Regions from separate parts of the Pseudomonas sp. P108 genome, predicted to be linked through region 1. Evidence: predicted binding sites of a transcription regulator. Region 1 holds the regulator's gene; each other region holds the start of a gene.
What was found. Region 1 encodes FliA, which starts transcription of late flagellar genes. Its sites were predicted from a motif close to CTAAAGTTTNNNNNNNNNNNGCCGNTAA; they were not measured.
Positions count from the first base shown of each region.

Region 2: the regulator FliA is predicted to act here: its motif matches at 3,080-3,107, upstream of QOM10_RS15595 (methyl-accepting chemotaxis protein).
Region 3: the regulator FliA is predicted to act here: its motif matches at 4,819-4,846, upstream of QOM10_RS22345 (methyl-accepting chemotaxis protein).
Region 4: the regulator FliA is predicted to act here: its motif matches at 4,237-4,264, upstream of motA (flagellar motor stator protein MotA).

Region 1 is NZ_CP126691.1:1,884,552-1,892,615, forward strand. It holds gene QOM10_RS08275 (DUF6124 family protein) at 1-148, opposite strand, end outside; gene flhA (flagellar biosynthesis protein FlhA) at 739-2,868, shown strand; gene flhF (flagellar biosynthesis protein FlhF) at 2,880-4,220, shown strand; gene fleN (flagellar synthesis regulator FleN) at 4,337-5,167, shown strand; gene fliA (RNA polymerase sigma factor FliA) at 5,164-5,904, shown strand; gene QOM10_RS08300 (chemotaxis response regulator CheY) at 6,071-6,442, shown strand; gene QOM10_RS08305 (protein phosphatase CheZ) at 6,461-7,249, shown strand; gene QOM10_RS08310 (chemotaxis protein CheA) at 7,304-8,064, shown strand, end outside.
Region 2 is NZ_CP126691.1:3,553,163-3,561,226, forward strand. It holds gene QOM10_RS15570 (FMN-dependent NADH-azoreductase) at 1-162, opposite strand, end outside; gene QOM10_RS15575 (LysR substrate-binding domain-containing protein) at 289-1,197, shown strand; gene QOM10_RS15580 (MmcQ/YjbR family DNA-binding protein) at 1,194-1,553, shown strand; gene QOM10_RS15585 (DUF1294 domain-containing protein) at 1,675-2,103, opposite strand; gene QOM10_RS15590 (undecaprenyl-diphosphate phosphatase) at 2,100-2,930, opposite strand; gene QOM10_RS15595 (methyl-accepting chemotaxis protein) at 3,235-4,869, shown strand; gene pnuC (nicotinamide riboside transporter PnuC) at 5,125-5,688, shown strand; gene QOM10_RS15605 (AAA family ATPase) at 5,685-6,209, shown strand; gene QOM10_RS15610 (hypothetical protein) at 6,567-7,019, shown strand; gene QOM10_RS15615 (adhesin) at 7,021-7,596, shown strand; gene QOM10_RS15620 (heme utilization protein) at 7,670-8,064, shown strand, end outside.
Region 3 is NZ_CP126691.1:5,075,516-5,083,579, reverse strand. It holds gene QOM10_RS22365 (SDR family NAD(P)-dependent oxidoreductase) at 1-680, opposite strand, end outside; gene QOM10_RS22360 (LysR family transcriptional regulator) at 802-1,698, shown strand; gene QOM10_RS22355 (inorganic phosphate transporter) at 1,823-3,436, opposite strand; gene QOM10_RS22350 (transporter) at 3,661-4,683, opposite strand; gene QOM10_RS22345 (methyl-accepting chemotaxis protein) at 4,961-6,583, shown strand; gene QOM10_RS22340 (hypothetical protein) at 6,694-7,140, shown strand; gene QOM10_RS22335 (PepSY domain-containing protein) at 7,530-7,835, opposite strand; gene QOM10_RS22330 (glycerophosphodiester phosphodiesterase) at 7,998-8,064, opposite strand, start outside.
Region 4 is NZ_CP126691.1:584,306-592,369, forward strand. It holds gene QOM10_RS02505 (molecular chaperone) at 1-822, opposite strand, end outside; gene asd (archaetidylserine decarboxylase) at 890-1,750, opposite strand; gene rhdA (thiosulfate sulfurtransferase) at 1,770-2,585, opposite strand; gene QOM10_RS02520 (HDOD domain-containing protein) at 2,628-4,166, opposite strand; gene motA (flagellar motor stator protein MotA) at 4,333-5,184, shown strand; gene motB (flagellar motor protein MotB) at 5,188-6,255, shown strand; gene QOM10_RS02535 (sterol desaturase family protein) at 6,347-7,510, shown strand; gene QOM10_RS02540 (toll/interleukin-1 receptor domain-containing protein) at 7,554-8,039, opposite strand; gene QOM10_RS02545 (caspase domain-containing protein) at 8,039-8,064, opposite strand, start outside.

The sequences.
Region 1 (8,064 bases):
GGGTTTTGCGTGGCGGTGGGGTGGAGCCGGGTGGGCAGAGGTAGTGATCGAGGGCGCGCTCGGCGGCGTCGTTGAGTTTTTTTGAATCGAGGGATTCGTAGGGGGAGGTGGGGTCGGTTTCGGGTGGGTTGGGTGTTGGTTTGATCATGGTGAAGCTCCTGGAGTCGTTGGAGCTGCCAGCGTTCGCTGCGAGACGAATGAGGGTGGCAGCTATACGCGGGTCGCAGACCGGGACTCTAGAACCGGCAGACCCGAAGGTCTCCCACGTACAGCCGCCATAAGCAAAGCGGATGTTGTGCGTCCAGAGATCGACGGGCTGCGAGACCCGATCGCTGATTCGTCAGCGACCAATTCACAATAGAACCCGACCCCAAGGCGCACAAGCCGGAGGATTCTGGCTTGGCTGTAGGCAATGGCGCAAGGATTTGTAGCCTTGAAGGCGTGTCCTGAAGTGTCTTTTAAACACCAGAGTTTAATAGGCACTTTGTGCTGACTTCACTGGCCCCTTCGCGAGCAGGCTCGCTCCCACATTTGGATTGCATTCCACTCCAATATTTGGAATGCATTTCCCCTGTGGGAGCGAGCCTGCTCGCGAAGGGGGCATCCCGGTCAGCAGAAAATCCACGGTCAAAACCCCTCTGTTTAAATTCCAGGCAAAAGTTGGAAAGCTTCTTGCAGTACCCGCCGTGAGCCCGCTCTGGGCGTCAAAAGTTTGCTTTAAAGGAACGGGGAAAACCGGTGGATCGCTCTCAGTTATTCAACACTGCTCGCACGAATGTTGCCGACCTCAGTCGAGGCAATCTGGGCGTGCCGTTGTTGCTGCTGGTTATGTTGGCAATGATGATGTTGCCGATTCCGCCGTTCCTGCTCGACGTGTTTTTCACCTTCAACATCGCGCTGTCGATCGTCGTCCTGCTGGTCTGCGTGTATGCGCTGCGGCCGCTGGATTTCGCCGTGTTCCCGACGATTCTGCTGGTCGCGACGTTATTGCGGCTGGCGTTGAACGTGGCCTCGACGCGGGTGGTGATGCTCCACGGTCAGGACGGCCACGCCGCTGCCGGTAAGGTGATTCAGGCCTTCGGTGAGGTGGTGATCGGCGGTAACTACGTGGTCGGTATCGTGGTCTTCGCGATCCTGATGATCATCAACTTTGTCGTGGTGACCAAAGGTGCCGGGCGGATTTCCGAGGTGAGCGCGCGTTTCACCCTCGATGCGATGCCCGGCAAACAAATGGCGATCGACGCCGACCTCAACGCCGGTCTGATCGACCAGAACCAGGCCAAGGCACGCCGTCAGGAAGTCGCCCAAGAGGCCGAGTTCTACGGTTCGATGGACGGTGCCAGTAAGTTCGTCCGTGGTGACGCCATCGCTGGCCTGCTGATTCTGTTCATCAACCTCATCGGCGGCATGGCCGTCGGTATCTTCCAGCACAACATGAGCTTCGGCGATGCGGGCAAGGTTTACGCCTTGCTGACCATCGGTGACGGTTTAGTGGCGCAATTGCCATCACTGTTGTTATCGACAGCGGCAGCGATCATGGTGACCCGTGCTTCCGGTTCGGAAGACATGGGCAAACAGATCAATCGCCAGATGTTCGCCTCGCCGAAAGCGCTGGCAGTGGCGGCCGGTCTGATGGCGGTCATGGGTCTAGTGCCGGGCATGCCGCACTTCTCGTTCCTGACCATGGCCGCGCTGGCTGCGGGCGGCGCGTACCTGTTCTGGAAGAAGCAGAACGTGGCCAAGGTCGTAGCGCTGGAAGAGGTCAAGCGCCAGCAGGAACTGCTGCCGTCGCCGGCTCGCGCCATGGAAACCAAGGAGCTGGGCTGGGACGACGTGACGCCAATCGACATGATCGGTCTGGAAGTCGGTTATCGCCTGATCCCGCTGGTGGATCGCAACCAGGGCGGGCAGTTGCTGGCGCGGATCAAGGGTGTGCGCAAGAAACTCTCGCAGGATCTGGGCTTCCTCATGCCGACCGTGCACATCCGCGACAACCTCGATCTGGCGCCAAGCGCCTATCGCCTGACCCTGATGGGGGTGATCCTCGCCGAAGCGGAGATCTATCCGGATCGTGAACTGGCGATCAACCCGGGTCAGGTCTACGGCACGCTCAACGGTATCAACGCCAAAGATCCGGCTTTCGGCCTGGAAGCGGTGTGGATCGAAATCAGCCAGCGCGCGCAGGCACAATCGCTCGGTTACACCGTGGTCGACGCCAGCACCGTGGTTGCGACGCACTTGAACCAGATTCTGTACAAGCACTCCAGTGAGCTGATCGGCCACGAAGAAGTGCAGCAACTCATGCAATTGCTGGCCAAAAGCTCGCCGAAACTGGCAGAAGAGCTGGTGCCGGGCGTGGTCACGTTGTCGCAGTTGCTCAAAGTGCTGCAAGCGCTGCTCGCTGAACACGTACCGGTGCGCGATATCCGCAGCATTGCCGAAGCCATCGCCAACAACGCCGCGAAGAGTCAAGATACCGCCGCGTTGGTGGCCGCTGTGCGGGTCGGCGTATCGCGCGCCATCGTCCAAAGCATTGTAGGCACTGAGTCCGAGCTGCCTGTGATCACCTTGGAACCAAGGTTGGAACAAATATTGCTCAATAGTCTGCAGAAGGCAGGACAAGGCTCGGAAGAGGGCGTTCTGCTGGAGCCAAGCATGGCCGAGAAGCTGCAGCGCTCGCTCATCGAAGCGGCGCAGCGTCAGGAAATGCAAGGTCAGCCGGTGATCCTGTTGGTCGCTGGCCCGATCCGCGCGATGCTCTCGCGCTTTGGCCGCCTCGCAGTCCCTGGGCTGCATGTGCTGGCCTACCAGGAAATACCGGACAACAAGCAAGTGACCATCGTTGCGACAGTAGGGCCCAACGGCTGAGGTAGTGGTTTATGCAAGTTAAGCGTTTCTTTGCCGCCGATATGCGTCAGGCCATGAAGCTGGTTCGTGATGAGCTGGGCGCTGATGCCGCCATCATTGGCAACCGCCGCATTGCTGGCGGTGTCGAGCTGACGGCGGCACTGGATTACAAATTGTCGGCGCTGGCGCCACGGGTTCCGAACATGGAACTCGAAGACGAGCTGCGCAAGACCCAGTCGCGCATCGTCACCGCCCAGGCCGAACTGAGCCTGCGTGGCGAAGCCGACGGCAACAGCAATCGCCAGATCTTCGCCGGGCTGCCGTTGACCGCTGGCCTGCCGCTGACTGCCGCTGAACCGCTGAGCGAGCCGACTTACGCTGCTCCAGCGCGTCCGGCCCCGGCGCCTGCGCAGTCTTCTGGCGGCGTTGATCCGCGTGCACTGGATTCGATGCGCTTTGAATTGAACAGCCTGCGTGAGCTGATGGAAGTTCAGCTCGGCACCCTGGCCTGGAATCAGTTGCAAGGCAGCCGTCCGGCGCAAGCCAACCTGTATCGCCGTCTGCAACGTATCGGTCTGTCCGGCCCGTTGTCGCGCGATCTGCTGGCGATGATCACTGACATCGAAGAGCCGCGTCAGGCCTGGCGCATGCTGCTTGCGCACCTGGCGCGGATGATTGCCGTACCGGAAGTCGAGCCGCTGGAAGAGGGCGGTGTGATTGCCATGGTCGGCCCGGCCGGCATGGGCAAGACCACCACGCTGGCCAAGCTGGCCGCGCGTTATGTGCTGAAATACGGCGCGCAGAATGTCGCGCTGGTGAGCATGGACAGCTTCCGCATCGGTGCGCAGGAACAGCTGAAGACGCTGGGCCGCATTCTCAATGTGCCGGTGACTCACGTCGATCCGGGCCAATCGCTGGTGCAAGCGCTGGATCCACTGCTGCGCAAACGCGTGGTATTGATCGATACTGCCGGCCTGCAAGCCAGTGATCCGGCCCTGCGCATGCAGCTCGAAAGTCTGGCCGGGCGTGGCATTCGTTCAAAAAATTATCTGGTCTTGGCAACCACCAGCCAGAAACAGGTTCTAACCGCCGCTTATCACAGTTACAAGCGTTGCGGGCTTGCCGGCTGCATCCTGACTAAACTGGATGAAACGGCCAGCCTTGGCGAAGTGTTGAGCCTGGCGATCAGTCATGAATTGCCGGTCGCGTACCTGACCGATGGCCCACGGATTCCGGATGATTTGCATCTGCCGCGCCGTCATCAACTGGTCAGCCGCGCCGTCAGCGTGCAAATGCAGGAAGAACCCAGCGAAGAAGCCATGGCTGACATGTTCGCTGATATCTATCACAGCCCGACCAAGCAGGTAGGCTGAGGTATTCATGAACAGTTTTTGTACCTACATCGATGGTCTGCCATGCATTGTTCCGGTTGTGAACGCGCAGCCAGTAATGTGGCCTCCGTCTATGCAAGACAAGGTAAAGAAATAACATGGGCAGCATGCATCCCGTACAGGTGATCGCGGTGACCGGCGGCAAAGGTGGCGTCGGCAAGACTAACGTGTCAGTGAACTTGTCTCTGGCGCTGGCAGAGCTTGGCCGTCGGGTCATGCTGCTGGACGCCGATCTGGGACTGGCGAACGTCGACGTTTTGTTGGGTCTGACCCCTAAACGCACATTGGCCGACGTGATCGAAGGCCGCTGCGAATTGCGCGACGTGCTGTTGCAAGGCCCCGGTGGCATTCGCATCGTCCCGGCCGCGTCCGGCACGCAGAGCATGGTGCACCTGAGCCCGGCGCAACATGCCGGTCTGATTCAGGCGTTCAGCGACATCGGCGACAATCTCGACGTACTGGTGATCGACACCGCTGCGGGTATTGGTGACTCGGTAGTCAGTTTCGTACGCGCAGCGCAAGAAGTGTTGCTGGTGGTCTGCGACGAGCCGACCTCGATCACCGACGCCTACGCGCTGATCAAATTGCTCAACCGCGATTACGGCATGAACCGCTTCCGCGTCCTCGCCAACATGGCGCAGAGCCCGCAGGAAGGGCGCAACCTGTTCGCCAAGTTGACCAAGGTCACGGATCGCTTCCTTGACGTGGCCCTACAATACGTCGGCGCCGTGCCTTACGACGAAAGCGTGCGTAAAGCGGTGCAGAAGCAGCGTGCGGTGTACGAAGCCTTCCCGCGTTCCAAGTGCGCACTGGCGTTCAAGGCGATCGCGCAGAAGGTCGACACCTGGCCGCTGCCCGCCAATCCGCGTGGCCACCTTGAGTTTTTCGTCGAGCGCCTCGTGCAGCAAACGGCAGGGCCCGTGCTATGACCGCAAGCGGTATGAACTACTACAAGAAGTCGGCACGTGACGCGCAGTACGAACTGATCGAGCGTTACGCGCCACTGGTCAAACGCATTGCCTACCACTTGCTGGCACGCTTGCCGGCGAGTGTGCAGGTCGAAGACCTGATCCAGGCCGGGATGATCGGCCTGCTCGAAGTCTCGACCAAATATGACGCCAGCAAAGGCGCCAGTTTCGAAACGTACGCGGGCATTCGAATCCGCGGCGCGATGCTCGACGAAGTGCGCAAAGGGGACTGGGCGCCACGCTCGGTTCACCGCAATACCCGTATGGTCAGCGACGCAATTCGCTCAATTGAAGCTAAAACCGGCCGTGATGCTAAAGATCACGAGGTTGCGGCCGAACTCCAATTGAGTCTCGACGATTACTACGGGATTTTGAATGACACCTTGGGCAGCCGCCTGTTCAGTTTCGACGACCTGCTGCAGGACGGCGAACACGAAGGGCTGCACGAGGATGGCGCGAGTGCTCATCTTGAGCCGTCACGCGATCTGGAAGATGAACGTTTCCAGGCTGCGTTGGCGGACGCGATTGCCAATTTGCCGGAGCGTGAGCGACTGGTGTTGGCGCTGTACTACGACGAAGAGCTGAACCTCAAGGAGATCGGTGAAGTCCTTGGCGTCAGTGAATCGCGGGTCAGCCAGTTACACAGCCAGTGCGCGGCCCGTTTGCGGGGGCGTTTGGGGGAGTGGCGAGCGCGCTGAAGGCAGTGTGGGGACACTGCGAACGAGGCTGGTGCGGTGATGAACGGCACCGGTCTTGCTCTGTTGTGCTCCAGACAGTCTTCGAGTGCTGCGCCGATTGATTGAAGTGGCGCGTCCAGGTGCTGGGCGCGTTTAAGACTGCTTGGAGGTCGAATTGAACAAAGACATGAAAATCCTCATCGTTGATGACTTCTCAACGATGCGGCGGATCATCAAGAACCTGCTGCGTGATCTTGGGTTCACCAACACCGTCGAGGCTGACGATGGCGTCACTGCCATTCCGGTGCTCAACAGCGGCAGCATCGACTTTCTGGTAACGGACTGGAACATGCCGGGCATGACCGGTATCGACCTGCTGCGTCACGTGCGTGCCGATGAAAAACTCAAGCACTTGCCGGTGTTGATGGTGACGGCTGAAGCCAAGCGCGAGCAGATCATTGAAGCCGCTCAGGCCGGTGTAAACGGCTACGTAGTCAAACCTTTCACGGCTCAGGCGTTGAAAGACAAAATCGAGAAGATTTTCGAACGCATCGGCTGATGAACGCGCGGGGGAGCTATGGAGCATAACGAATCTTCACAGGGCGATTTCGAGTCGACCCTGAAAAAACACGCGGTCGAACTGGTCGAAAGCCTTGAAAAAGGCAGGTTCGGTGACGCTGTGCAACTGATCCATGAGCTCAATCAGACCCGTGACCGTGGCCTGTACCAGGAAGTGGGCAAGCTCACACGTGAACTGCACAGTGCGATCGTCAACTTCCAGATCGACCCGAACATGCCGCAGGCCGAGGAAGTGTCGCAAATCACCGACGCCACCGAACGCCTGGGCTATGTGGTCAAGCTGACAGAGGCCGCGGCCAACCGCACCATGGATCTGGTGGAAAGCGCCACGCCGGTGGTCAACAGTCTGGCTGATGAAGCGCAGACGTTGAGCGCCGATTGGGGTCGTTTCATGCGTCGCGAGGTCGGGGCTGAAGAGTTCCGCGAACTGGCGCGCCGGGTCGACGGTTTTCTGTCACGCAGCAGCACGGACAACCGTGCGGTGTCGAGCAATCTCAACGACATCCTGCTGGCCCAGGATTACCAGGACCTGACCGGTCAGGTGATCAAGCGTGTGACCCAACTGGTCACCGAAGTCGAAAGCAATTTGCTCAAACTCGTGCTCATGGCCAGTCAGGTTGACCGCTTTGCGGGCATCGAACATGACCGCGCCGCGATGCTTGCAGAAAAAGATCCACAAAAACATCTCTCGCAGGGTGAAGGTCCGCAGATTCATGCCGATAAACGAGAAGACGTTGTGTCCGGTCAGGACGATGTGGACGATTTGTTATCCAGCCTTGGATTCTAGTGTTTTGGAATTTTAGGTTTTTTGGGTTTTTAGACCTGTAGGAGCACCCCATTAATGAGCTTCGGCGCCGATGAAGAGATCCTTCAGGATTTCCTGGTTGAGGCCGGCGAGATTCTTGAGCAACTGTCCGAACAACTGGTCGAGCTGGAAAGCCGCCCGGATGACGCAGATCTGCTCAACGCAATTTTTCGCGGTTTCCACACTGTAAAAGGGGGCGCCGGCTTCCTTCAGCTCAATGAGCTGGTGGAGTGCTGTCACATCGCCGAAAACGTGTTCGACATCCTGCGCAAGGGTGAACGTCGCGTTGATGCAGAACTGATGGACGTTGTTCTCGAAGCACTGGACGCGGTGAACAGCATGTTCACTGAGGTTCGTGAGCGTGCTCCGATCACCGCCGCCACCCCGGAACTGCTGGCCGCCCTGGCGCGTCTGGCCGAACCGCAATCGGCGGACGCCGCCCCGGCTTCGCCAGTGGCCGAGATGATCGAAGAACTCGTCGTTGAAGGCGACGCGTCGGGCGACATCACCGATAACGAATTCGAACAGCTGCTGGATTCGCTGAACGCCGTCAAGGCCGAAGCCGAAGCCCCGGCCGCTGCTGCACCTGCGCAAACGGCCAATGAAGCAGCGAGCGATGAAATCACCGATGCCGAGTTCGAGTCGTTGCTTGATCAGTTGCACGGCAAAGGTCAGTTCGCGGTGGACGCAGTTGCACCAGCGGTGGCAGCCCCTGCGGCACCGGCCAAGGGCGACAGCTCTGACATCACCGACGACGAATTCGAAGCCCTGCTCGATCAGTTGCACGGCAAGGGCAA
Region 2 (8,064 bases), 1.7 Mb from region 1:
TGTGGTCGACGAGAAGTGGCTGATGGCGTCGGTGGCCAGGTCGCGGTAGGTCACGACAGCGCTTGGCTCGGCGGTTTGCCAGGCTTTGACGACTTCGCTGCTCAACTGACGGGAAGCCGAGTTGTCGCCCAGAATGCTCGAATCGATATGCAGCAGTTTCATGTGGAATCTCCTGGAATGAATCGCCGGTGGCGACGGAATGGAGACAATCCTACGCAAGAAACCAATGGATGATTAGCCGCCTGAAATGCGATAGTTTGTCCCATTTATAGAACAGTGGATTTCCCTATGCAAGACCTCAACGATCTTTACTATTTCGCCAAAGTCGTCGAGGCCGGCGGGTTCGCGGCGGCCGGGCGCTTGCTGGGCATTCCCAAGTCACGACTGTCACGGCGCATAGCCGAACTGGAAGAACGCCTCGGCGCGCGTTTGCTGCAACGCACCACCCGACAACTCAACCTCACGGCGGTGGGTGAACGCTATCTGCGTCACTGTCAGGCGATGTTGCTGGAAGCAGAAATGGCCGATGAGGCCGTGGCGAGCATGTCCAGCGAGCCGCGCGGCCGTTTGCGGGTCTCCTGCCCCACCGGTCTGGCCCGGGAAATGTTGCCGTGGGTCATCAGCGAATTTTTAGGCAAATTTCCGCAGGTGCAACTGGAAGTGGTATTGCTCAATCGCCGGGTCGATCTGGTCGGCGAAGGTTTTGATGTCGCGCTGCGTGTGCGCGAGCACGGTGACGAAGATCCGTTGTTGGTGACCCGGCGTTTGCGCCAGGCGCAAATGGTCGTGGTGGCCAGTCCGGCATTTATCGATGGGCAAACGATCAACCATCCGCAAGACCTCAAAAGCCTGCCCGTGCTCGGCGCGCTGGAGGCGGATCGCATGGTGCATGTGCGCTTGCTCGATCAGCAAGGCCACAGCTTTGAACTGAACATGGAAGCGCGCCTGGGCATCGATGACTTTATTGTGCGCAAAGCCTGCGTGCTGGCGGGTCAGGGTTTTACTTTGCTGCCGATGATGTACTGCGAAGAGGAACTGAGAAACGGCACCCTGGTGCAATTGCTGCCAGAGTGGTCGCTGCCCGGCGGCTGGCTGCAAGCGGTGTATCCGCATCGGCGCGGGGTGATGCCGGCGGTGCGCGCGTGGATCGATCATCTGGTCGAGTCGTTCAATGCCTGTGGGGAGCGGTTGTTATGAGCAAGGGAAAGATGAGCGAAGCCGATGTCGCGGCGTTCTGCCTGGCATTGCCGGGCGCTCGGGAAGATTACAAATGGGGTGGCGTGCGGGTGTTTTCGATTGCCGGCAACAAGATGTTTGCCTTGCAGGGACTGCGCGGTGATTCGCTGGCATTCAAGGTCGACAAGGATCTGTTTCTCGGCCATTGCGACCGCCCGGGGATTCACCCTGCGCCGTATCTGGCGCGGGCGCAGTGGATCATCATGCACCCGCCCTACCCGCTGGGTGCTGAGGAGTTACGCGGGTTGTTGCAGCGCTCGCACCAGTTGGTGGTGAGCAAGTTGCCGAAAAAGACCCAGGTGGGATTATTGCTCTAACCCCAATCCCCCCTGTGGGAGCGAGCCTGCTCGCGAAAGCGGACTTTCATTCAACGATGATGTTGTCTGACACGGCCTCTTCGCGAGCAGGCTCGCTCCCACATTGGTTTTTTGCAGTTCTTTAGAACAGCGTCAGCAGATTCGAGCCAAGAAACAACTGGTCGATCCAGAACACTTGGTGCAGCACGACAATCACCCAGAACAGAATCTGAAACGACACCTTGCGCGTCTTGTGCCGGAACACTTGCTGGGCGATCAACGCGCCCGGCCAGCCGCCCGCCAGCTCTACGGCATGCAGGATGTTCTCCGGGGTGCGCCAGACATCGGCGCGCGCCTTGCGCTTATCGGCCCAATACATGAAGAACGCCAGCACACTGACGATCCCGTAAGCGGCCAGCGGCACCAGCGAAATCCCGCGCAGCCACATCGACAACGAGCCGAACAGCGGCAGCGCGCAGACGATCAGCAGAACCAGCAGTTTCAATTTCAGGTGCTGAATGTTGCCGCCCGAAGGTCGCCCTTCGGGCCGGCGTGCGCGGGAATCACTCATGGTTTGGCCGCCGCCCAGTCGATCCAGCCAAACTGCCACGTCGCCAGAATCACCAGACCAAACACGATCCGATACCAGGCGAACGCCGCGTAGCTGTGGCTGGCGATGAACTTGAGCAAGCCGCGCACGGCGATCATGGCGAAGATGAACGCCGTGACAAAACCGATGGCGAACACCGGGAAGTCTGCCGGTACAAACAGATCGCGGTACTTGTAGCCCGAGTAAACCGCCGCACCGACCATGGTCGGCATGGCGAGGAAGAACGAAAACTCGGTGGCGGTCTTGCGCGACAGGCCGAACAGCAACCCGCCAATGATCGTCGAGCCAGAGCGCGAGGTGCCAGGAATCATCGCCAGACACTGGGCGAAGCCGACTTTCAAGGCATCTTTCCAGGTGATCTCGTCGACCGTTTCGGCGTGCACTTCATGCTGACGTTTTTCCGCCCACAACATGATGATGCCGCCCACCACCAGTGCTGTCGCAACGGTAATCGGGTTGAACAGGTATTCGTGGATCAGGTCGGCAAAGATCACGCCCAGCACCACCGCGGGCAGAAACGCGATCAGCAGGTTGGCGGTAAAACGCCGTGCGCTAGGCTGCGTCGGCAAACCGATGACCACATCGAAGATCTTGCGTCGAAACTCCCAGACCACCGCGAGAATCGCGCCGAGCTGGATGATGATATTGAACGCCATGGCTCGTTCGCCGCCGAATTCGAGCAAGTCGGCAACAATGATCTGGTGTCCGGTACTGGAAATGGGCAAAAACTCCGTCAGCCCTTCTACAACTCCTAGTATCAGTGCCTGCAAGGCCGTCCAAAGATCCATCAATCCCCCAAAGAGCGATGCGCGCCGGCATGCCCCGATAGTATTTTTTTACGTTCACTGCGATCAGCGTAGCTGGTTGTGGCTGTACCGATTCCGCGCGCACAGGATCCACACGAAACGGTCAAAATTCCGTGAAATATCAATTTGGATTCAGGTTTTCACGCGCGGGGCCGAAATCCTAACAGACAAGCCTTAATAGCGCTGCCGCGTTATACGACTTGGGTCGCGTATGCCCGCTCACGAAATCGTGGTTGGATGCTGGCGGTCGTTTATTACAAGAAAAAGAATCCGGAGTGACAGCGTTATGAACAGCTTGCGCAGTGTGTCGATCAGCCGACGCTTGTGGCTCATCTTGATTGTGGCGGTGGTCATGTTGCTGACCTTGGGCGTGTTGATGCTCAAGCAGATCCACGACGACCTGTATCACGCCAAGGCTCAGAAAACCCAGCACGTGGTACAGACGGCCAGCGGCCTGCTGACCTATTACCACGACCTCGAAACCGCCGGCACTTTGAGCAAAGACGCGGCGCAGAAGCAGGCGCTGACGGCGATTCGCGGCCTGCGCTACGACCAGAGCGATTATTTCTGGATCAACGACCTCACGCCCGTGATGGTCATGCACCCGACCAATCCGAAACTCGAAGGCCAGAACCTCTCGGCGATCCGCGATCCGGACGGCTTTGCGGTGTTCAACGAAATGGTTGCCATCGCCAAGGCCAAAGGTGCCGGCATGGTCGACTACCGTTGGCCGAAACCCGGCGCCAGTGAGCCGGTGGCCAAGACTTCCTACGTCAAACTGTTCGAACCTTGGGGCTGGGTGCTTGGCTCCGGGGTTTATGTCGATGATGTGCAGGCGGAATTCCAGGGCCAAATGATCAAGGCTTCGGTCATCGGCTTGGCGATTGCGCTGATCATGGCGCTGCTGGTGATCCTGATCGCACGCAGCATTGTGCGTCCGCTGCAAGAAACCGTGAACGCCATGGCCAACATTGCCAGTGGTGAAAGCGACCTGACCCGCAGTCTCGATACCCATGGCAAGGATGAAGTCACCGAGCTTGCGCATCACTTCAACGCCTTCACCGCCAAACTGCGACGGGTGATCGGCGATTTGCAGGTGTCGGCCAGCGCCTTGGGTCAATCGTCCAGTGAACTGGGCAACGACGCCTCGCAGGCCCAGCAACGCAGCCAGCAGCAATCGCAGCAGATGGAACTGGTGGCCACGGCGATCAACGAAGTGACCTATGGCGTGCAAGATGTGGCGAAGAACGCCGAGCATGCCGCCGCCGAAATGCGTGACGCCGAAGCGCAGGCGCAACAGGGCCAGATCAACATCGACGGCAGCTTGCAGCAGATCGACAAGCTGTCCGGCACCATCGATCAAGCGGTTGAAGTGATTCGCACCCTGGCGGCCGAAAGCACCCAGATCGGTAGCGTGCTGGAAGTGATCCGCTCGATTGCCGAACAGACCAACCTGCTCGCACTCAACGCCGCGATTGAAGCCGCCCGTGCCGGTGAACAAGGTCGGGGGTTTGCCGTAGTCGCGGATGAAGTGCGCTTGTTGGCGCAGCGCACGCAGAAGTCGACAGCGGAAATCCAGTCGATGATCGAGCGCCTGCAGAACCATTCCGAGGCGGCCGTGAAGGTGATCGGTGACAGCAGCAAGGCGTCGCAATTGACCATTGAACAAGCCGGGCTGGCCGGTGCCAGTCTGAATGCCATCGGCCAGGCGCTGCGCAATCTCAATGGCCTGAATGCGTCGATTGCCAGCGCTACGTTGCAGCAGGCGCATGTGGTCGAGGACATCAATCAGAACGTGACGCAGGCTGCTGGCCTCTCGCACAGCACGGCGATCGCGGCCGAGCAGTCGAGTGCCGCCAGCCTGCGCCTCGGCCAGTTGAGCGAACAACTCAACGCCCTCCTGCGCCAGTTCCGCGTCTGACCCGTGTAACTCTGGTGAGCCCACCCCTCACCCCAGCCCTCTCCCCGAGGAGAGGGGGCCGACCGAGGTGTCTCAAGCTATACGTCGACCTGAAAAATCGAGTCGATTATGGATTCAACGCAGAAAGACCAGGTCGGCGTATCTCGAACATCCAACTTGGTCAGTCCCCTCTCCCTCCGGGAGAGGGTTAGGGTGAGGGGTTTGGCCCAATGCAGTACAATCCGCCCCCTCCTCAATTTCCCCCAAGGAACCCCCATGTCCGGGCTTGAACTGTTTGCCGCCGCCCTTGGCGTGATCGCCGTGTGGCTGACGGTCAAACAGAATCCGTGGTGCTGGCCGATCGGGCTGATCATGGTGCTGCTCTACAGCTGGATCTTCTTCGAAGTGAAGCTGTACTCGGACATGTTGCTGCAAGTGATTTACGCCGCATTGCAAGTCTATGGCTGGTGGCAATGGACTCGCGCCGGGACGATGCATGACGGCCGCGAGGTCACCCGCCTCGATCAACGCTCTATCCTGATCGGCCTCGGTGCTGGCGCGGTCGGCAGCCTGCTGCTCGGCGCGGCCATGGCCCACTGGACCGACGCCGCGCAACCGTGGCTCGATGCCGCGCTCACCGGTTTCAGCCTGGTTGCGCAACTGTGGATGGCGCAGAAACGCCTGCAATGCTGGGCGTTGTGGTTTGTGCTCGATGTGATCTTTGTCGGCTTGTTCATCTATAAAGGGCTGTACCTGACCGCTGCGCTGTACGGTCTGTTCACTCTGCTGGCCATTCAAGGCTTTCGCGAATGGCGCGCTGACCCGGCGTTGCGCACATGAAGGTCGTGGTGCTGACCGGGCCTGAATCCACCGGCAAGAGCTGGCTGGCGGCGGGCCTGCAACAACGCTTTGGCGGTGTGCGCGTGGATGAATACGTGCGCCGCTTTATCGAACTCAATCCCCGTGACACCTGCCTGGCCGACATCCCTGCCATCGCTCGGGGCCAGTTGCAACGGGAAGATGAAGCGCGGGCGCAACAGCCGTCGTTGCTGATTCTCGACACTCACTTATTGAGCAACATGCTGTGGAGCCAGACGCTGTTCGGTGACTGCCCGGACTGGTTGGCATCCGAGTTGCTGACCCGGCATTACGACCTGCACCTTCTCTTGTCCCCGGAACAGGTCGACTGGACCGATGACGGTCAGCGCTGCCAACCGGATCTGGACGAGCGTCTGGCGTTTTACCAGTCCACGCAAAACTGGCTGGAAACCCACCATCAGCGCTTTCTGATCATTCAGGGCAATTGGGCCGAACGCCAACGACAGGCTTTTGCCGCCGTCGAGCAACTGCTGGCGGAGTGACCCGGCCAACGGGTCAGTTTCCCCAATGATCCCCCCTGTTTTGGGGGCAAAGTGTCCGATCCTGAAACACTCCGTGAGGTGCAAAGTGCCCGTCTCAGCACTGTTCACTGTTTTGTCATCGCCGTTGTTTCACGGTTGAAACACATCGTCGCAAACCCTCGTTCCAGAGCTTTGTTCAGCCAATAGACAGGTCGGCGCGCGCACGCGTGTATCAATCCTGAAACAGTGTGTGTATCAGCTGCGCGGCTGATTTTTGCAAGCATCTGAAACCAAACGACATTTAAAAAGCGGCACAGCTTTCGCTCTCTCCTTCACAACGCTGACTCGGGCCAGCCCACTGAAGAAGGAATTGCAGCCGTGGGGAATATCCAAAAAGGTTTGACCTGCCTTCTGCTGATCGGATCAGCAGCCAGCACATTGCTCAGTTTCAATGTCCACGCAGAAGGCAATGGCGTCATCGTCCTCAACCGCGATGTCCAGCCGATCCCGATTGGTCGCAATGGCGGCAAAGACCCCTACCCGACCACCGTCAATGCCAATCCGTCCGCACGCATCAACTCCACCATGAACAGCACCGAATTGAGCGACGGCGACTTCGCCGGTGTCGCCAGCGGCAGCGCGTTCCGCACCGTCAACAATGTCCAGGCCGGCAGCAATCTGCCAGGCCTCAATACCGTCACCAATCCCAATGGCATGCCCGGCATGAGCGCAGGACACGGCGGCGGTTCCGGTGGCGCGATTTCCGGCACGATCAACCGCGCCATGAGTTCCGGCCTTGCGCCATTGACCCGCATGGCCGGAGGCCAATGAGATGAATCGTTCACTCCTTCTGCTTGCCCTGCTCGGTTGCACCACTGCCATGGCTGCTGAACCTGGTTCAGTGAACAAGGCCAACATTCAAGATTCCGGGGTTCAGTACCGCGGCAATTTCAACGTCAACCAGGCGGCTGGCGATCAAATGCAACAGGCCAACGTCAAGGCTGTGGCGATCGGCACCGAATCCCACGCCACTACCAGCGTCATGCAGAAAATCGATACACCTGCCTCGCGCTCGATGGACGCCAGCGCAACCATCGGCGGCACCTCTTTCAGCAATGGCAACGGGATCCTGGGCGTGAACCAGGGTGCCGGGGCCAACAACCAGATGGCCAATGTGACGCGCGTCAGCATCAGTGCTGCCCCGCAGAGCGTTGACGACAGTGCCCTTTCGCAACAGAACGTGGCGCTTTTACCGAGCTCAGGAGCAACTGGTACCTCACCCGGCAGTCGCCAGGTCACGACAAGTGATCAGGCCTTCACCGGCAGCCGCGGGGTAATCCAGGTGAACCAGAGTGCCGGGGTGGGGAACCGAATGGCTAACACCCTGAGCATCCGGGTCGCTGACTGACCCAAACAACAAAAGCAGTGCAATTAGAAAGTACCAACACTTAACCAACTAATAAGCACGATGGAGAAACACCATGAAACCTACAATGGCTCTCAAACCACTGGTTTTCGCACTTGCAGCAGTGATGGCAATCGCAGCACAGGCAGGCGGTCGTGATGACGATCATGGTAATGGTCACGGTAATGGTCACGGTAACGGCCATGGTAATAACCAGCCTAAAGGCCCAACCCTGGAACAACTGCTGCAAATCACCGCAGGCGCTGGTGCCGCTGTGCTTGACGTGCAAGACAGCGACGGCAACGTGGTGAAAAACCAGGGCACTCTGAACAACGCTAATGCCAGTGATTCGCTCAACGGTTCCAACGGCAACATGGGCGCCAACGTTGCAGCCGGCGACGGCAACCAGCAGGACAACGCTGCTGCGCTGGCCACAGCTGACGAAAGCTTCATCTTCGGTAACGCTGTTGC
Region 3 (8,064 bases), 3.2 Mb from region 1:
GCTCCGCCAATATCATCCGGCTGACCGGCTCGGCCCAGCGCGGTGTTGCTGGCGACCATCGCATTCAGCGCCGAGTTGTCGCGTACTGCGCCACCACCGAAGTCAGTTTCGATGGCGCCCGGAGCAAGAATGTTTACGCCAATCTGCCGCGCACCCAGCTCCTTGGCCTGATAACGGGTCAGCACTTCCATCGCGCCTTTCATCGCCGCATAAGCGCCGTAACCCGGCAAGCTGAAGCGGGTCAAGCCGCTGGAAATATTGATGATGCGTCCGCCGTCGTTAATCAGTGGCAGCAACTGCTGGGTCAGAAAGAACGGCCCTTTCAACTGGATGTTCATCAGCAGATCGAACTGCTCCGGCGTGGTTTCGGCGAACAGCGCGTGCACGCCAATGCCGGCATTGTTGATCAGGAAATCAAAGCGTTGTCGTTTGAAGGTTTCCTGCAACGCGTGCTCAACCTGCGCACCGAAACCGGCAAAACTCTCGCTGCGGCTGACATCCAGTTGCAGCATCACGGCTTTGCCGCCGAATTTTTCCAGTTCAAGCACCAGCGCCTGGGCTTCATCGGCGCGGCTGTTGTAGGTGCCGATGATGTCGATGCCTTGAGCAGCGAGGTGCAGCGCTGCGTTTTTGCCCAGGCCACGACTGGCGCCAGTGATCAATGCGATTTTGCGGTTCATGGAAGCTTCCTCGATTGCGGTGAGTGGTGATGGGACTCAGTTTATTTATCCGCCCTAAGGTGATAAACAGAACTAAGCCGGAATCACTGATCGGATTAGCCGAACAATCGACAGGTGCCTCATGAACAAGTTGGAACTGCTGCGCACCTTCGTGCGGGTCAGCGAACTGTCGAGTTTTACCCTCGCCGGGGAAAATCTCGGCCTGCCACGCTCCACCGTGTCGGAACATGTGCAGGCGCTGGAAGCGTTACTCGGCACGCGCCTGCTGCAACGCACCACACGCAAAGTACAGGCGACGCAGGACGGTCTGGTGCTGTACGAACGCAGCAAGGATCTGCTCTCGCACATGGATGAGATCGAAGGCTTGTTCCGCCAGGACGAGGCGTCGCTGACCGGGCGCATTCGTGTCGACCTGCCGAACATTCTCGCGCGGCGCCTGATCATGCCGCGCTTGCCGCAGTTCATGGATCGCCACCCGAATCTGGAACTGGAAATCAGCAGCACCGACCGCCGCGTCGACTTGCTCAGCGAAGGGTTCGATTGCGTGGTGCGGATTGGCGCGCAGCCGGATCAATCGGTGGTCGCGCGGCACCTCGGTGACTTCCCCATGGTCAATTGCGCCAGCCCCGCGTACCTCGAGCGCTACGGCGTGCCGGAGTCGCTGGAAGATCTCGCGCAGCATCGACTGGTGCATTACGTCGGCGTATTGGGTTCGCGTTCGGAAGGGTTCGTGTACGAGGAGGGCGGTCAGGTTAAACGCTTGCCGATGGCTGGCAGCATTACGGTCAACAGCACTGACGCTTACGAGGCGGCGTGCCTCGGCGGTTTTGGTCTGACGCAGGTACCGCGAACCGGCATGCAGCCGCATCTGGAAAACGGCGAACTGGTGACCGTGTTGCCGCAGTTCACTGCGCCGGCGATGGGGATTTCATTGTTGTATGCGCGGCAGCGGCATTTGCCCTTGCGAGTGCGGGTGTTCATGGATTGGCTGGGCGATCTGATCCGCTCGGCGCTCTAACCCTGAACACCGGTCAAAACTGTAGGAGTGAGCCTGCTCGCGATAGCGGTGTGTCAGTTTAATCAATGTTGACTGATACACCGCTATCGCGAGCAGGCTCACTCCTACAGGGGACTTTCTTCGGTCAGAAGATCTGGGTGAACAGCCAATAGAGGCTGCCTGACAACAGGATCGCCGCCGGTAGGGTCAGCACCCACGCCATCAGCAGATTACGGATGGTCTTCATCTGCAACCCGCCACCGTTGGCAACCATGGTTCCGGCTACACCGGATGACAACACATGCGTCGTCGAAACGGGCAAACCAAACATGTCCGCCGCGCCAATGGTCAACATCGCCACGGTTTCCGCTGAGGCACCTTGCGCATAGGTCAGGTGGGTCTTGCCGATCTTCTCGCCGACCGTCACCACAATCCGCTTCCAGCCAACCATGGTGCCCAACCCGAGCGCGATGGCCACGGCGATCTTCACCCACAGCGGAATAAACCGCGTGGCGTTGTCGATCTGTTGTTTGAACAGTTGCAGTTTGCTGCTGGTGTCGGCGTCGAAATTGCCGACCTTGTTCTTGTCCATCAGGCGAATGCTTTCGCTGGCCAGGTACATGTCGTTACGCACGTTGCCCATGGCTTCGGCCGGGACTTTCGCCAGCGAACCGTAGCCTTTGACTTCTTCACCGATGTGCCCGGTGAGGGCGGCGAGGGCGGGGATCAGTTGTGGCGTGGCGTCCTTGCTGCGCACGTAGTCGGAGAGCACCGCGCGCGGATCGGCCGGCGTCGGCAGCGGCGCACTTTTCACCAGCGCTTGCTGGGTGACTTGTGCCACAGCGGCGAACTGCAACGATTGTTCTTCTGGCATCGTGCGGTTCAAGGCATAGGCCATTGGCAGCGTACCGACCAGAATCAACATGATCAGGCCCATGCCTTTCTGGCCGTCGTTGGAGCCGTGGGCGAAGGACACGCCGGTGCAGGTCAGAATCAGCAAACCGCGAATCCACCACGGTGGCGGCGTGTTGCCTTCAGGTGCCTTGTACAGCGAACGATTCTTCACGAAGGCGCGCAGCGCCAGCAGCAACAGTGCCGCACAACCGAAACCCACCAACGGCGAGAGCAGCAACGCATAACCGATCTTGGTCGCCTGCGCCCAATCGACACCGCTGGTGCCGTCGCGGCCGTGCATCAAGGCATTGGCCACGCCGACACCGATGATCGAGCCGATCAGCGTGTGCGATGACGACGCCGGCAAACCCAGCCACCAGGTGCCGAGGTTCCACAGGATCGCCGCAATCAGCAGAGCAAAGATCATCGAAAAACCGGCTGACGAACCGACCTGCAGAATCAACTCCACCGGCAGCAAGGCGATGATGCCGAACGCCACTGCGCCGCTCGAAAGCAGCACGCCGAGAAAGTTGAAGAACCCCGACCAGACCACCGCCACGTTCGGCGGCAACGAGTGGGTGTAAATCACCGTCGCGACGGCGTTGGCGGTGTCGTGGAAACCGTTGACGAACTCGAAACCCAGGGCAATCAGCAACGCCACACCGAGCAGCAGAAACGGCGTCCAGGTGGTGACCACCGTGCCGAGTTCGTGCATGTCGTGCATCAGGCTGTAGGCGGTGAACAGCATCCCCATCGCCAGCACGGCGAAAAAGATCACGTAGGTAAACGGGCTGGTTTTCTTGTCGAGGGCTGGCCTGCCGCTGGCGGCGGACGCGGGGCTGGCGGTCAGGGAGGGAGTAGCCATGGCAGGACAATCCTGAGCGAGGGAAGGAATGTCGCCCATGATCGTTGCAGAATGTTACAGAGAGACTGCGCCATGTCAGTGTTTGGCTGATTAACCCAACCGTCGGTCTTCTGCTCGTTCCCACGCTCTGCGTGGGAATGACGCCCGGGACGCTCCGCGTCCCTGTGACGCAGAGCGTCACTTGATGCATTCCCACGCAGAGCGTGGGAACGAGCGTTCAGGCGTCAGTAATCTCCGCGCTTGCGAAACGCCCAACGCCCGGCAATCACGGTAAACGTCGCCACCAGTGCGACCAATATCCAGAACCCCTCCGGATCCTGCGACAACGGCACCCCGCCCACATTCATCCCGAAAAAACCGGCAATGATGTTGATCGGCAACGCGAGCACAGTCACCACCGTCAGAGTAAACAGCGTACGGTTGCTCTGCTCGTTGAGGTTGGCGGCGATCTCTTCCTGGAGCAGTTTGATCCGCTCACCGAGGGCCGTGAGGTCGTTGATGATCAGCGCAAACTCCTCGGTGGATTTGCGCAGCTCCTTGACGTCTTCCTTCTGCAACCATGGCGGCGGCCGATTAAGCAGACGCAGCAGCGAACCCGGCTCCAGCGCCAGCAGCCGTTGCAAACGCACCAGCACGCGCCGGTTGGCACCCAGTTCGGCGCGGTTGGTCGACAGTCGCGAGGAAAGCAATTCGTCCTCGACCTGATCAACACTCAGGCTGGTCTTGCGCACGATCTGCGTCAGCACTTCGCCTTGATCGCGCAGCAGATGCACAAGCAACTCCGAGGGCGAACGAAAGCGTTCGCCGGCCTTCACCGATGAGCGCAATTTGTCCACCGAGTGCAGCGGTTGCAAGCGCGCACTGACGATCAGTTTGCTGCGCACACAAACCCACAGCGTCGACACGTCCGAAGAGACCATGCTGCTGAGGTTGAACACCACATCGTTGACCACCGCCAGCAACGCCGAATCGACATGCTCGATACGCGTCGAACGCGAGCCTTCGTGCAGCGCCTCGAAAAACTCTTCGGGCAATTGCAGATGACTTTTCATCCAGCGTTCGCACGCCGCATGCGCAAGATTGAGGTGCAGCCAGAGGAATTCGCCCGTGTCGTTGTCGTCCTGCAAACAGCGCAACGCTGTCGCCGAGTCGACTTCGCGGCCCCGTTCGCCGGGCAGGAAACGAAAGCCGTAGAGCAGGCCAAACAGATCAGGATCGCGATGGCTGATATCGAGGCTGTGGTTCATGAAGGCTCGCTGCGAGGAGGGTGCGTCGGTCGCGCAAATGGCAGGTTCACTGAGCCGCATCATCGCAATGTCACATGACATTTATATGACAGCAAGGTGACGTCAAATCAGCGACTTACCGACGGTCGGATTTTCTTCAAGAAGCCCTCTGGCGCGCCGATCACAGGTGCGTTAGGTTGCGCGCCATTTGCCATGAGCCAAGGCTCGCCGACATGGATGTCCGGCAAAATTTCACGCCTTACCGGGCGTGCCTCATCCCTGTCTTGAGTATCTTGCGATGCTGCAAAAATCCCTGAGAGCGCAAATTCTCGCCTTGCTGAGCGGCAGCCTGCTGGCGGTGCTGTTGATTGCGCTGGCCTGTTTTCATTTCCTGTCCAACGGCGTGCAAAGCTACAGCCAATTGATCGCCGGTCCCCTGCACACCTCGCAACTGATCGACGAAGCCAACCTGCAATTCAAGGTGCAGGTGCAGGAGTGGAAAAACGTCCTGCTGCGCGGCAAGCAACCGGCGGATCTGGCCAAGTATTGGGGGCAGTTCGAAGATCGTCAGCGCGATGTGCAGAAGATCCTTGGTGAACTGGCCGGCCAGAAAGGCATAGAGCCCAGCCTGAAATCGCGCATTGAACGTTTGCGTGAAGAACACCGCCAGTTGGGTAGCGCTTATCAGAAGGGACGTGATGCCTACGTGGTTGCTGGTGGTGATCCGACGGTGGGTGACGCGGCGGTCAAAGGCGTTGACCGTGCCGCCAGTGATCAGATGAGCGAACTGGTCGCCGAGTTGCGCAAGCAAGGCACCGCGCAGTCGGCGCTGATCAGTGCCGAGGCTGATCGCACCGTATGGCTGGGGCTGCTGGTGATGCTCGCGTCGGGTCTGCTGATCGGTTTGTTGAGCCTGTGGCTGGTCAACCGCAACCTGGTCGAGCCGATTCGCAAACTCATCGATTACGTCACGCAGTTGAGCCGCGGCAGACTGGCTGAACGTGTGGTCAGCGACCGTCAGGATGAACTGGGCAACCTCGCCGCAGCCGCCAACACCTTGCGCGATTTCCTCGCCGAAACCTTCACTCGTCTGCAGCGCAGTGCCAGTGATCTGGACAGCGCCAGCGGCGAGTTGAACGCGATCGCCACGACCATGGCCGGCGGCACCAACGAGCAGTTCAACCGCACCGATCAGGTGGCCACGGCGATGAACGAAATGTCCGCCACCGCCCAAGAAGTGGCGCGTCACGCCGCTGATGCTGCGCGCGCGGCCGACGATGCCGACCAGTCCGCCCAACAGGGTGAAAAGGTCATGCAGAGCACTATCCATTCGATCACGCAGATGCGCGGCGAAATCGCCAACACCGCTACGGTGATCCGACGTCTGGAAGCTGACAGCGGCCGAATCGGTAAAGTACTGGAAGTGATTCGCGGCATCGCCGAGCAGACCAACCTGCTGGCGCTCAACGCTGCGATCGAAGCGGCGCGCGCCGGTGAGGCCGGGCGTGGTTTCGCCGTGGTTGCCGATGAAGTGCGCAACCTCGCGCAGCGCACGGCGGAGTCGATCATCGAGATCAACCAGATCATTCAGAGCGTGCAGACCGGTGCGGTGGACGCGGCGCAAGCCATCGACAGCGGCCAGACGCGCAGTGACGAAAGCGTTGAACAGGTGACCCAGGCCGGCGCGATGCTGGAGCGTATCACTCACGCGGTGGAGGCGATCCGCGACATGAACCGTCAGATCGCTACTGCTGCGGAAGAGCAGACCTCGGTGGCCGAAGACATCTCGCGCAATCTCACCGAGATCACTTCGATCGCCAGCACCAACCTCGACAACGTGCAACGCACCGAAAGTGCCAGCCAGAACCTGCATGGTCTGTCCGGGCAACTGAACGAAGTCACCGCGCGCCTGAGCGCCTGACGCGATTGACTGTGTACCGGTTCGGATACCGAGTCGGTACACAGTCGATCTCAATTACCTGCGGCCGTGGTCGATGACCGGTTATCTATAACCGGCATTGGAGCCTTTCCATGGTGAGCATCACTTCTGTTTCGATCAATCAGACCGTCACCACACCTTCGAGCAAAACCGCAATCAGCGATGTCGGTGACGATACCTCGACCACGGCAGCCGCCAGCACTGGCGCTACGGCCGATACCGGTAAAGTCGCCACCGGTGGTGGGGCCGCTCCGGCGGGTGACAGCAGCTCCAGCAGCAGCGAAGAATCGGACTCGGTGAAGGAACTGCGCAGGCAGATTGCCGAACTGCAGAAGCAATTGCAGGAAGAGCAACAGGCGTTGCAAGCGGCCCAGGCGAAGCAGGAAAATTCTGATGCGAAGGTCGCCGAGGTGGCTGCCGCCCAAGCGCAGATCACCGCCACTTCGGCCTCCCTGTCCACCGCCACAGCCTCATTGTTGCAGGCGTTGCAGGATTCCGACTCGAGCACCTCGGGTTCGCTGGTCAGCACCTCGGCGTGATGCCCTTTCCCCTCACCCTAGCCCTCTCCCGAGGGAGAGGGGACTGACCGTGGTGACTATTCGAGGTACGCCGACCTGAAATATCGAGTCGAACTCAGGTCTTGAATAGCCCCCGCGATCGGCTCCCTTTCCCCTCACCCCAGCCCTCTCCCAGAGGGAGAGGGGACTGACCGGGGTGATTATTTGAGTTGCGCCGACCTGAAATATCGAGTCGAACTCAGGTCTTGAAATAGCCCCCGATCGGCTCCCTTTCCCCCTCGCCCCCTTGGGGGAGAGGGCTGGGGTGAGGGGGAGAAAATCTCACTGACAACCCATCAACAAAGCCAAACACCAGACATGAAAAAAGCCGCACGATCTTTCAATCGTGCGGCTTTCGCTTGTGCGCGGTATCAGTGGTCTTGCTTGTTGCTCAGCACCTTGCCGGTGGTGGCGTCGAAGTCGACATCCCATTCAGTGCCATCGGCCAAACGCAGCTCAACTTCATACTCATAACCATTGAAGTGGTTATCCAGATCCGTGTCAGTAATAGTCGCACCCGGATGCAGTTTCAGCGCTTCGGCGTTCATCGACTCCAGCGACTTGATCTTGCCTTCCTTGACCAGTTGCGGAATCTGGTCAACGCGAACATCAGCCTGGGCCAGGCCAGCGGTAAGAGTCAGGGCAGCGGCAGTAAACAGGGCAGTCAAAGTTTTCATCGGTTCATTCCTTGGGGTGATTCGTTTAAGTGGCCTCAGGTTAACCAGCGCAACTTAACTCACCCTTAAAACCCCGCACCCAAACAAAACGGGTAAGCCACGCACCTGCACAGAACCTGTGGGAGCGTGGCTTGCCCGCGATGAAGGCGCCTCGATTTCAGATCAGAAGCCGTTGTTCTTCAACACCTGATCAACAGTGCCAGCCGCCGGGCGTTTGTAGAACTTCAAC
Region 4 (8,064 bases), 1.3 Mb from region 1:
ACCGAGCAACCCGCGCTGTTGCTCGCGACGAAACATGCTGCGGTAGCGCGGGCCTGCATCCAGTTCTGCGCTGATCGCCAACAAGCCTGCGTCCGGGCTGGCGGGATGCAGCTTGAGCAGCGCGCTCCACGGCTCCAGCACTTCGGCGAGCCGGGCGATCTGGTTCTGCCGCAACTGATTGCACCGGGCGCTGCCCAGCAAGAGTGCGGCGATGTAGGTCTGTTCAAGGCTCAATTCTGTGGTGAGGCTGGCCAGGTCGTCGTGCACGCGGCGGTGTTGCAGTTGTAATTCAGCGGCGCTGCGGTACAACTGATGCAGTTCGAACCACAGTTGCTCCGGCGGCGAGCTATACAGCTGCGTGGCGCGCAGCAGTTGGCCTTTGAGTGCATGGGCGGCACGTTGCAGAGCCATACTGACCAGCGCTGCACGATCCTTGCTGTACTTCGGCGCAATCCGCAACACGATCTGTTTGTAGCCGATGGCCAGATGGCTTTGCAGCGCCTGGCACAGGTTGCTGATCTTGCGCGAGCGCTCGTCGAGCATGATCGCCTGATGCAGGAAGTGCCGCTCCAGATGCTGGCAGACGAAATAAACCTCGGGTCGCAGCAACTCAAGCAGGTTGAGACGGTTGTCACTGGGGGTGAGCAGCTGGTTGAGTTCGCCCAGGCCTTGATACAGCAGGCGGGCGGTTTCGCCGATGTTGGCCTTGGGCAGGTCAGCGATCCAGCGCTTGAGATCACGCGGGGAAGCTTCGCAAAACGACAGGCGCGTTTGCGACGGTGTTGGTGCTTGAAGGGACGGCGGGGAGATGGTCTGGCTCATGCCAAAAACCATAGCAGCAAATAACGTAATCTGCGGGAGCGCCTGAGGCGACTCCCGCAGCGGTCAATCAGGCTTTTGGCAGCGCCAGGCCCTGGCCCATCTGCACAGGCGAACCAGCGACCAGTTCTTCAGCCCATTTCACCTGATCCGGCCCAAACAGCACGATGGCGGTCGAACCCAGCTTGAAGCGACCCAGTTCGGCACCTTTTTCCAGATGGATCGGCGCACGCGCGGCTTCGTCATAGCGGAAGGTTTTCAGTTCACGCTTTGGCGGCGTGACCAGACCGGCCCACACGGTTTCGATCGAAGCGACGATCATCGCGCCCACCAGCACCACCGCCATCGGCCCGCGCTCGGTGTCGAAAATGCACGCCACGCGCTCGTTACGGGCGAACAGTTCCGGAACGTTTTCAGCCGTGGTCTGGTTGACCGAGAAAATCCGCCCCGGGATATAGACCATTTCGCGCAGGGTGCCGGCCAGTGGCATGTGCACACGGTGGTAATCCTTTGGCGACAGGTAGATGGTGGCGAAGTCGCCGCCCATGAACGGCGCCGCATTGGCCGCATCACCGCCGAGCAGTTCGAGCACGCTGAAGCTGTGGCCCTTGGCCTGGAACACGCGACCGTGTTCGATCGGGCCAAGCTGGCTGACCGCACCGTCGGCTGGGCTGAGGATCGCGCCCGGGGTTTCGTCCAGCGGACGCGCGCCGTCTTTCAGGGCACGGGTGAAGAAGGCGTTGAAGTGTTCGTAAGCGGTCAGGTCTTCGACCAGCGCTTGCGACATGTCCACCTGATAGCGCTTGGCGAACCACTGGGTGAAGGCATTCTTGAACCAGCGCACGCGGCACTCGGCAACGCAGCCAGCCAGGCGCGACAGCAGGTGATGAGGCAGCAGGTACTGGCTGAGGATAAACAGACGCTCTTTCATTGGTTGTCCTTAAAAAACCTTAAATCTCGACTGGCGTGTCAGGGTGGTTGCCCCATTCGCCCCAGGAACCGGCGTAGCCTTTGACCCGCGGATAACCGAGGGACTTGGCCACCAGATAAGTGAAGCCCGACCGGTGATGGGTCTGGCAGTGGGTAATGATTTCTTTGTCCTTGGTGATCCCGAGGTCTTCGAGAATCTGCGGCATGTCCGTGCGAATGCGCAGTTGACGCGCCTTGTCCATGCCGGCGGTCCATTCGAAGTTGACCGCACCGGGGATGTGCCCGGCCTTGGCGGCCAGTACTTTCTCGCCGGAGTACTCCAGTGGACCGCGCGCATCCCAGATCGCCAGATCGGCAGCACCGAGACGGCTTTGCAGGTATTCGCGGGTGGCGGTCGGCGCTTCGTGCAGGGTCAACGACAATGGGCCGCCAACGGCTGCCGGTACCTGGATCGACATCGGCATGCCATCCGCCAGCCACGCCGGCAGACCACCGTCTATATAGTGGTACTTGTCGTGACCGATCACGTCGAGCAGCCAGATGAAGCGCCCGGCCCAGCCACCGCCTTCGTCGTCATAGACCACGTAGACCGCGTCTTTGCGATGGCCCAATTCACCGAACAGCGCCTCCAGATCAGCTTTGGCCGGCAGCAGGCCCGGCGCCGGCGGCTGGCCGAGCTGAGTGCGTTTCGGGTCGACAAAGCGTGCGCCGGGCAGATGACCTTCGGTATAGCGGGCGGCACTGGTCAGATCCACCAGAATCAGTTCAGGGGATTCGAGGCGCGGGAGCAGGTCGCTCGGCTCGATGACGAGCGGCAAGCCAGAGAAGTCAGACATGTGAGGTCTCCAGAGCACAAAGGGGGGGATTGTAGCGCAGCCTCATCGGGCACGGCTGCTAAAGCTGTGCAGGGCCTTTTCGATGCACTGCGCGGTTTTGCCAAAGGCTTGCACGGTGATGTCAGCGAACGGTCCACCGCCCTGATCGGCGACAACGATCATGATCACCCGGCCATTGTTGACCAGAGAGCGCAGGAATAGATGCTCGCCCCGAAACAGCGTGCGCAGGCTCGGTGGCAGCAGCGCGGAGAACTGCGCGTTGTTGTCCGGGGTAATCCGCACCTGCGCCTGTTGCGCCAACAGCCTTTGCAACACGCTGCTCTGGCTGACGACAAAATTCAGCGCCGCCGCTTCTTTCGGCAGCCCGGCGGTTTGATTCACGCGCAGATTCGACTGCGTGCGATCGGCCATCAGGATCATCACCCGGCGCATCCCGCTGGCGACCAGTGCATCGCGAGCGGCGACGGTCAGGCTCATGGCATTGGTGAAGCGGCTCGGTTCGGCGAGCAGTTCGGCACATTGCTTGCGCCACTGGCCCAGGTCTTCAGCGCTTGGCGCGGCGGCGGGCAGCATGCCGGCCGGCAAACGACGAGTGCCCAATGGCCACAACAACGAAACCGCCGGATGCCACAGATCCGGCATCGCATGCTGGCGCGCGCTGTTCGCGGCTTGCTGGTGCAACTGTTGTTGCACGTCGTCCATCGGGATTTGCAGATAAAGGCTGGTCAGGTATTGCCAGCGTTCGCTGTGCGGACTGTCCCAGGCCTGTTGCGCCGACAGCGCCAGACCATTGGCCAGCAGCACGGTATTGGCCGGTTGATTGAGCCAGCGGCGCAGGGTCGGGTCATCGTCGAGGCGGTTTTGCTGGCGCAGCGGATGTTCGCTGTCGCGAGCAATACGCAACACTTTCACCAGTTCGCGCTGCTCACTGAGCAACAGCTTGTAGCCCTGCTGCACCCAGATCGGCAGATGCCAGGCCTGCACCAAAGCGTCAGCGATTTTCAGCAGGCATACGCCGAACAGTTGCTTTTCGACCACGCGGGCCGATTCGCCCTTGTGGATAACCCGCAGCTCCCACTCTTCAAGCAATTGCGGATACGTCAGCGCCAAGGGCCACAGCGGCGACAGAAACAGCAGGCTGCCCCAATGAATGTCCTGCCACAGCCGCGCCAGGCGACTGGCAAAAAAACCGTTGGCCTGTTGCGTCGCGTGCTGGCTGATCATTTGCAGTTGGCGCAGGGCCTTGGGGATTTGCATCAGCGGTTCGGCGGGCAGGCGCGTCAGCAGCTCTTCGGTGCGGGTGAGGCCCAGACGATTGATCGCTACCTCGAGATTTTCCGCTGGCGTGGCCATGGTGCCGTGGGTGTGACGATTCGCCTCACGGATGATGCTCAAGGCCAGTGCCGGGCTGTCCTGCATCAGGTCGGCGATGTCGCGCAGCGAGCTGCGATTGTCACGGATCGCGCGGCAGACTTTGTCGTGAGCCTCTTGCGGCACGGGCAGTCGCACGCCATCGAGCAACTTTACCCAGCCGTCGAGCGTGGTCGGTTTTGCGTGTGGGACGTTCGTTTCATTAGCCATGTCTGGACGGGATCTTCACTGACTGTAGACGCGCCCGGCATGGGCTAAATTGGCTTTTCGCCTGAACTGGCTATAGTCTGGCGCAGTTTTGCCGATAAGTAGAAGAAGAGATTTTTTAACTTCCGAATATGACCTTGAACCCGACTTAAGTAAGTACTTTCTACCTATGGCTAAAATTATCGGCATCATCGTCGTATTCGCGAGCGTGCTCGGCGGATACGTGCTCTCCCACGGCAAGATTGCCGCCCTGATCCAGCCCTTCGAGGTGTTGATCATCGGTGGTGCTGCACTCGGTGCATTCCTGCAGGCCAACCCCGGCTACATGACGATGCACGTGCTCAAGAAATCCCTGAGCATGTTCAGTTCGCGCTTCAGCCACACGTTCTATCTGGAAGTGCTCGGCCTGATCTACGAGATCCTCAACAAGAGCCGCCGCGAAGGCATGATGGCCATTGAAGGCGACATCGAAGATGCCGCCGCGAGCCCGATTTTCGCCAAGTACCCGGCAGTGCTCAAAGACGAACGCATGACCGCGTTCATCTGCGATTACCTGCGCATCATGTCGTCCGGCAACATGGCCCCGCACGAGCTGGAAGGCTTGTTCGACATGGAACTGTACAGCCTCAAGGAAGACCTCGAGCATCCGTCCCACGCGGTGAACGGCATCGCCGACGCCATGCCCGGGTTCGGTATCGTTGCGGCGGTACTCGGTATCGTGGTGACCATGGCCTCGCTGGGTGAAGGCGATCAGAAGTCCATTGGTCTGCACGTCGGTGCGGCACTGGTCGGTACCTTCTTCGGTATTCTCGCGGCGTACGGTTTCTTCGGCCCGCTGGCGCATTCCCTGGCCCACGATGCCAAGGAAGAGCTGAACGTCTACGAAGCCATCAAGGCTTCGCTGGTGGCTTCGGCTTCCGGCATGCCGCCGTCGCTGGCGGTCGAGTTCGGTCGCAAGGTGCTGTACCCGGCCCACCGTCCAAGCTTTGCCGAGCTGGAACAAGCCGTTCGCGGTCGCTAAGCCATGGAAAATAATCAGCCGATTATCATCAAGCGCGTCAAGCGCATAGCCGGCGGGCATCACGGCGGGGCGTGGAAAATCGCCTTCGCCGACTTCGCCACGGCGATGATGGCGTTCTTCCTGGTGCTGTGGTTGCTGTCCACCGCAACGCCGGAGCAGAAGATCGCCATCGCCGGTTACTTCAAAGACCCGGTCGGCTTTTCCGAAAGCGGCACGCCGTACATCATCGACCTGGGTGGCACACCGACCCTGGCCCCGGAAAATACCCTCAACCCTGAGGTGAAATCCCAGCCGCAACCGGACAAGGTCACCGTCGACACCGAGCAAGTTGAAGGCATGGCCGAAATGGTCGAGAAAGAGCGCCTCGAACTGCTGCTGCAAGAACTGCAGAACAAGGTCGACGAGAACCCGCAACTGCAGAAATTCAAGGATCAGATCCTCTTCGAAATCACGCCGAATGGCTTGCGCATCCAGATCATGGACGCCGAGAACCGGCCGATGTTCGACTCCGGTTCTGCACGCCTGAAGCCGTATTTCGAAGACATCCTGCTGGCCATGGCCGACACCATCAAAGCGGTGCCGAACAAGATCAGCATCAGCGGCCACACCGACGCCAAGCCATACACTGGCACTGGCGATTTCGGTAACTGGGAACTGTCGGCCAACCGGGCCAACGCTGCCCGTCGTGCGCTGATCGCCGGTAGCTATCCGGATGCGCAAGTGGCGCGGGTCGTCGGTTATGCCTCGTCGGCACTGTTCGACAAGGAAAACCCGTTCAACCCGGTCAACCGCCGCATCGACATCGTCGTGCTGACCAAAAAGGCTCAAGCGGCGATCGAAGGTTCGCAAGGTGCCGATCCTGCGAAACCTGCAGATCAAGGTCAGAACGGCGCCGCTCCGGCGACACCGGTTGATCCGAATGCGCTGCCGGCGGACCAGCAGCCGGTGCCGGCGCATGAGTTGCGTGAACGGTTGAATCTGTTTGATGACGCCGCGCCGAAACCGGCGGAACCGGGGAGTGCGGCGCCACCGCCAGCAACCACTGCACCGGCGCCTGCGCCCAAGCAGTAATCGACAAAAAGCCACGGTCACCGTGGCTTTTTTGTTTCTGCCTGCGTCGCAATGACCAGTCGCAGTTTTCGCAATCACGGAAGATCAGTTAATGGAAAGACTCAAAGCCTATTTTCAACGGCATGGCAACGCACCCTTCAAATTTGGCGAGGGGCGGGTCAGTGGCTATATTTCGGCCACCCTCGGGCTGTTGAGCCTGTTGGCGGTGTTCTGTTTCCTGTTTCCCGAGTGGCTGACCACGGCCGAACTGCGCAAGGTCTATGACGAGCAGTTCGCGCGCACCACGCTGTTGCTCGGTCTGGTGCTGTCGTTCAGCCTCGGCACCCTGAATATCCTGCTCAACAAGCGCAAACGTCTGGGGATTACCGGACTGGTGGCGTCGGGGCTGGCGGTATTCCTCGGGGGCACCAATGTCCAGGTCAGCTCGATCGGGCAGACCCCGTACTCGCTCGGTCTGGACTGGTTTGTGCTGGCGCTGCTGGTGTCGGCGATCGTGTTCATTCCGCTGGAGAAGCTCTATTCCAAGGATCCCGAACAAAATATCCTGCGCCCGCACTGGCGCACCGACCTGACCTACTTTTTCGTCAGCCACATGCTGGTGCAATTCATCCTGATCTTCATCACCGCCTCCTCGAGCTACATCGCTGGTTGGGCGATGTCGCCGAGCTTGCAGGCAAGTGTGCAAAGCCTGCCGCTGGTGGTGCAGTTTCTGTTGGCGATCCTGGTCGCCGATCTCGGCCAATACTGGCTGCACCGGCTCTACCATGTGGTGCCGTGGCTGTGGCGCATCCACGCGGTGCATCACTCCAGCACGCACATGGACTGGCTCGCCGGTTCGCGCGTGCACTTCATCGAAATCCTGCTCACCCGCACCGGCGTACTGGTGCCGTTGATGCTGCTGGGTTTTGCCCCTCAAGCCTTGAACGCTTATGTGATTCTGGTCGGTGTTCAGGCGGTGCTCGCCCACGCCAACGTGCGGATCAACGGCGGCTGGCTGAATTACCTGATCGTGCTGCCGCGCTATCACCATTGGCACCACGCCCGGCACAAGGATTACATCTACAAGAACTACGCGATCCACACGCCGCTGGTGGACATGCTGTTTGGCACCTTCAAATTGCCGCCCAAAGAGTGGCCGGTGCGTTATGGCGTGTTCGGCAAGGAATTGCCGGGCGGGATCGTGCGTCAGCATTTGTATGCGTTTCAAAAGCCTGAGCCGAAGACGGCTGTGCCAAAGCCGCCAGCCAGCGTTTGAGGCAAAAAAAAGCCGCGAGATGATCGCGGCTTTTTTACGTCTGTCAGAACCCGCGCCGAATCCGGTTCTTCAGTTGTTCGTGGAAAATCTCGGCGTTGCGCTTATAGGTACCGCTAAAGGATTCATTGCTCGAATCCAGCGTCATCGAGCGTTTGTTCGACACTTCCTCGCGATACGCGTCGATAAAGAAATTCAGATCACTGTCCGTGCTCAGCTTCGGCCACTTGTCCAGATACAACGGCAACTCCGTCGGCCCGGTCTTGAACGAACAGATCCGGCGGTTGCTGATAGTCGCCTCACCAATTTCGAACGGCACCCACCACGACAACGCGGTCTTCTCCGACACCACCGCCAGCAAGTGCGTGCACTCGGTGATGTTGCGGGTGATGACGCCGGTGATGTCATCGGTGGTTTGCGATTCAGGGTCCAGCACGTCGAGGTAGGTTTTGATGTTGGCCTGCATCAGGCGTCTGTTGATGGCGATGGCGTGGGCGCGATCCATGTGGCGGTAGCTGATGAAGACAGGCATCAGAAGTGTCCTTTGAGGGCGAGTT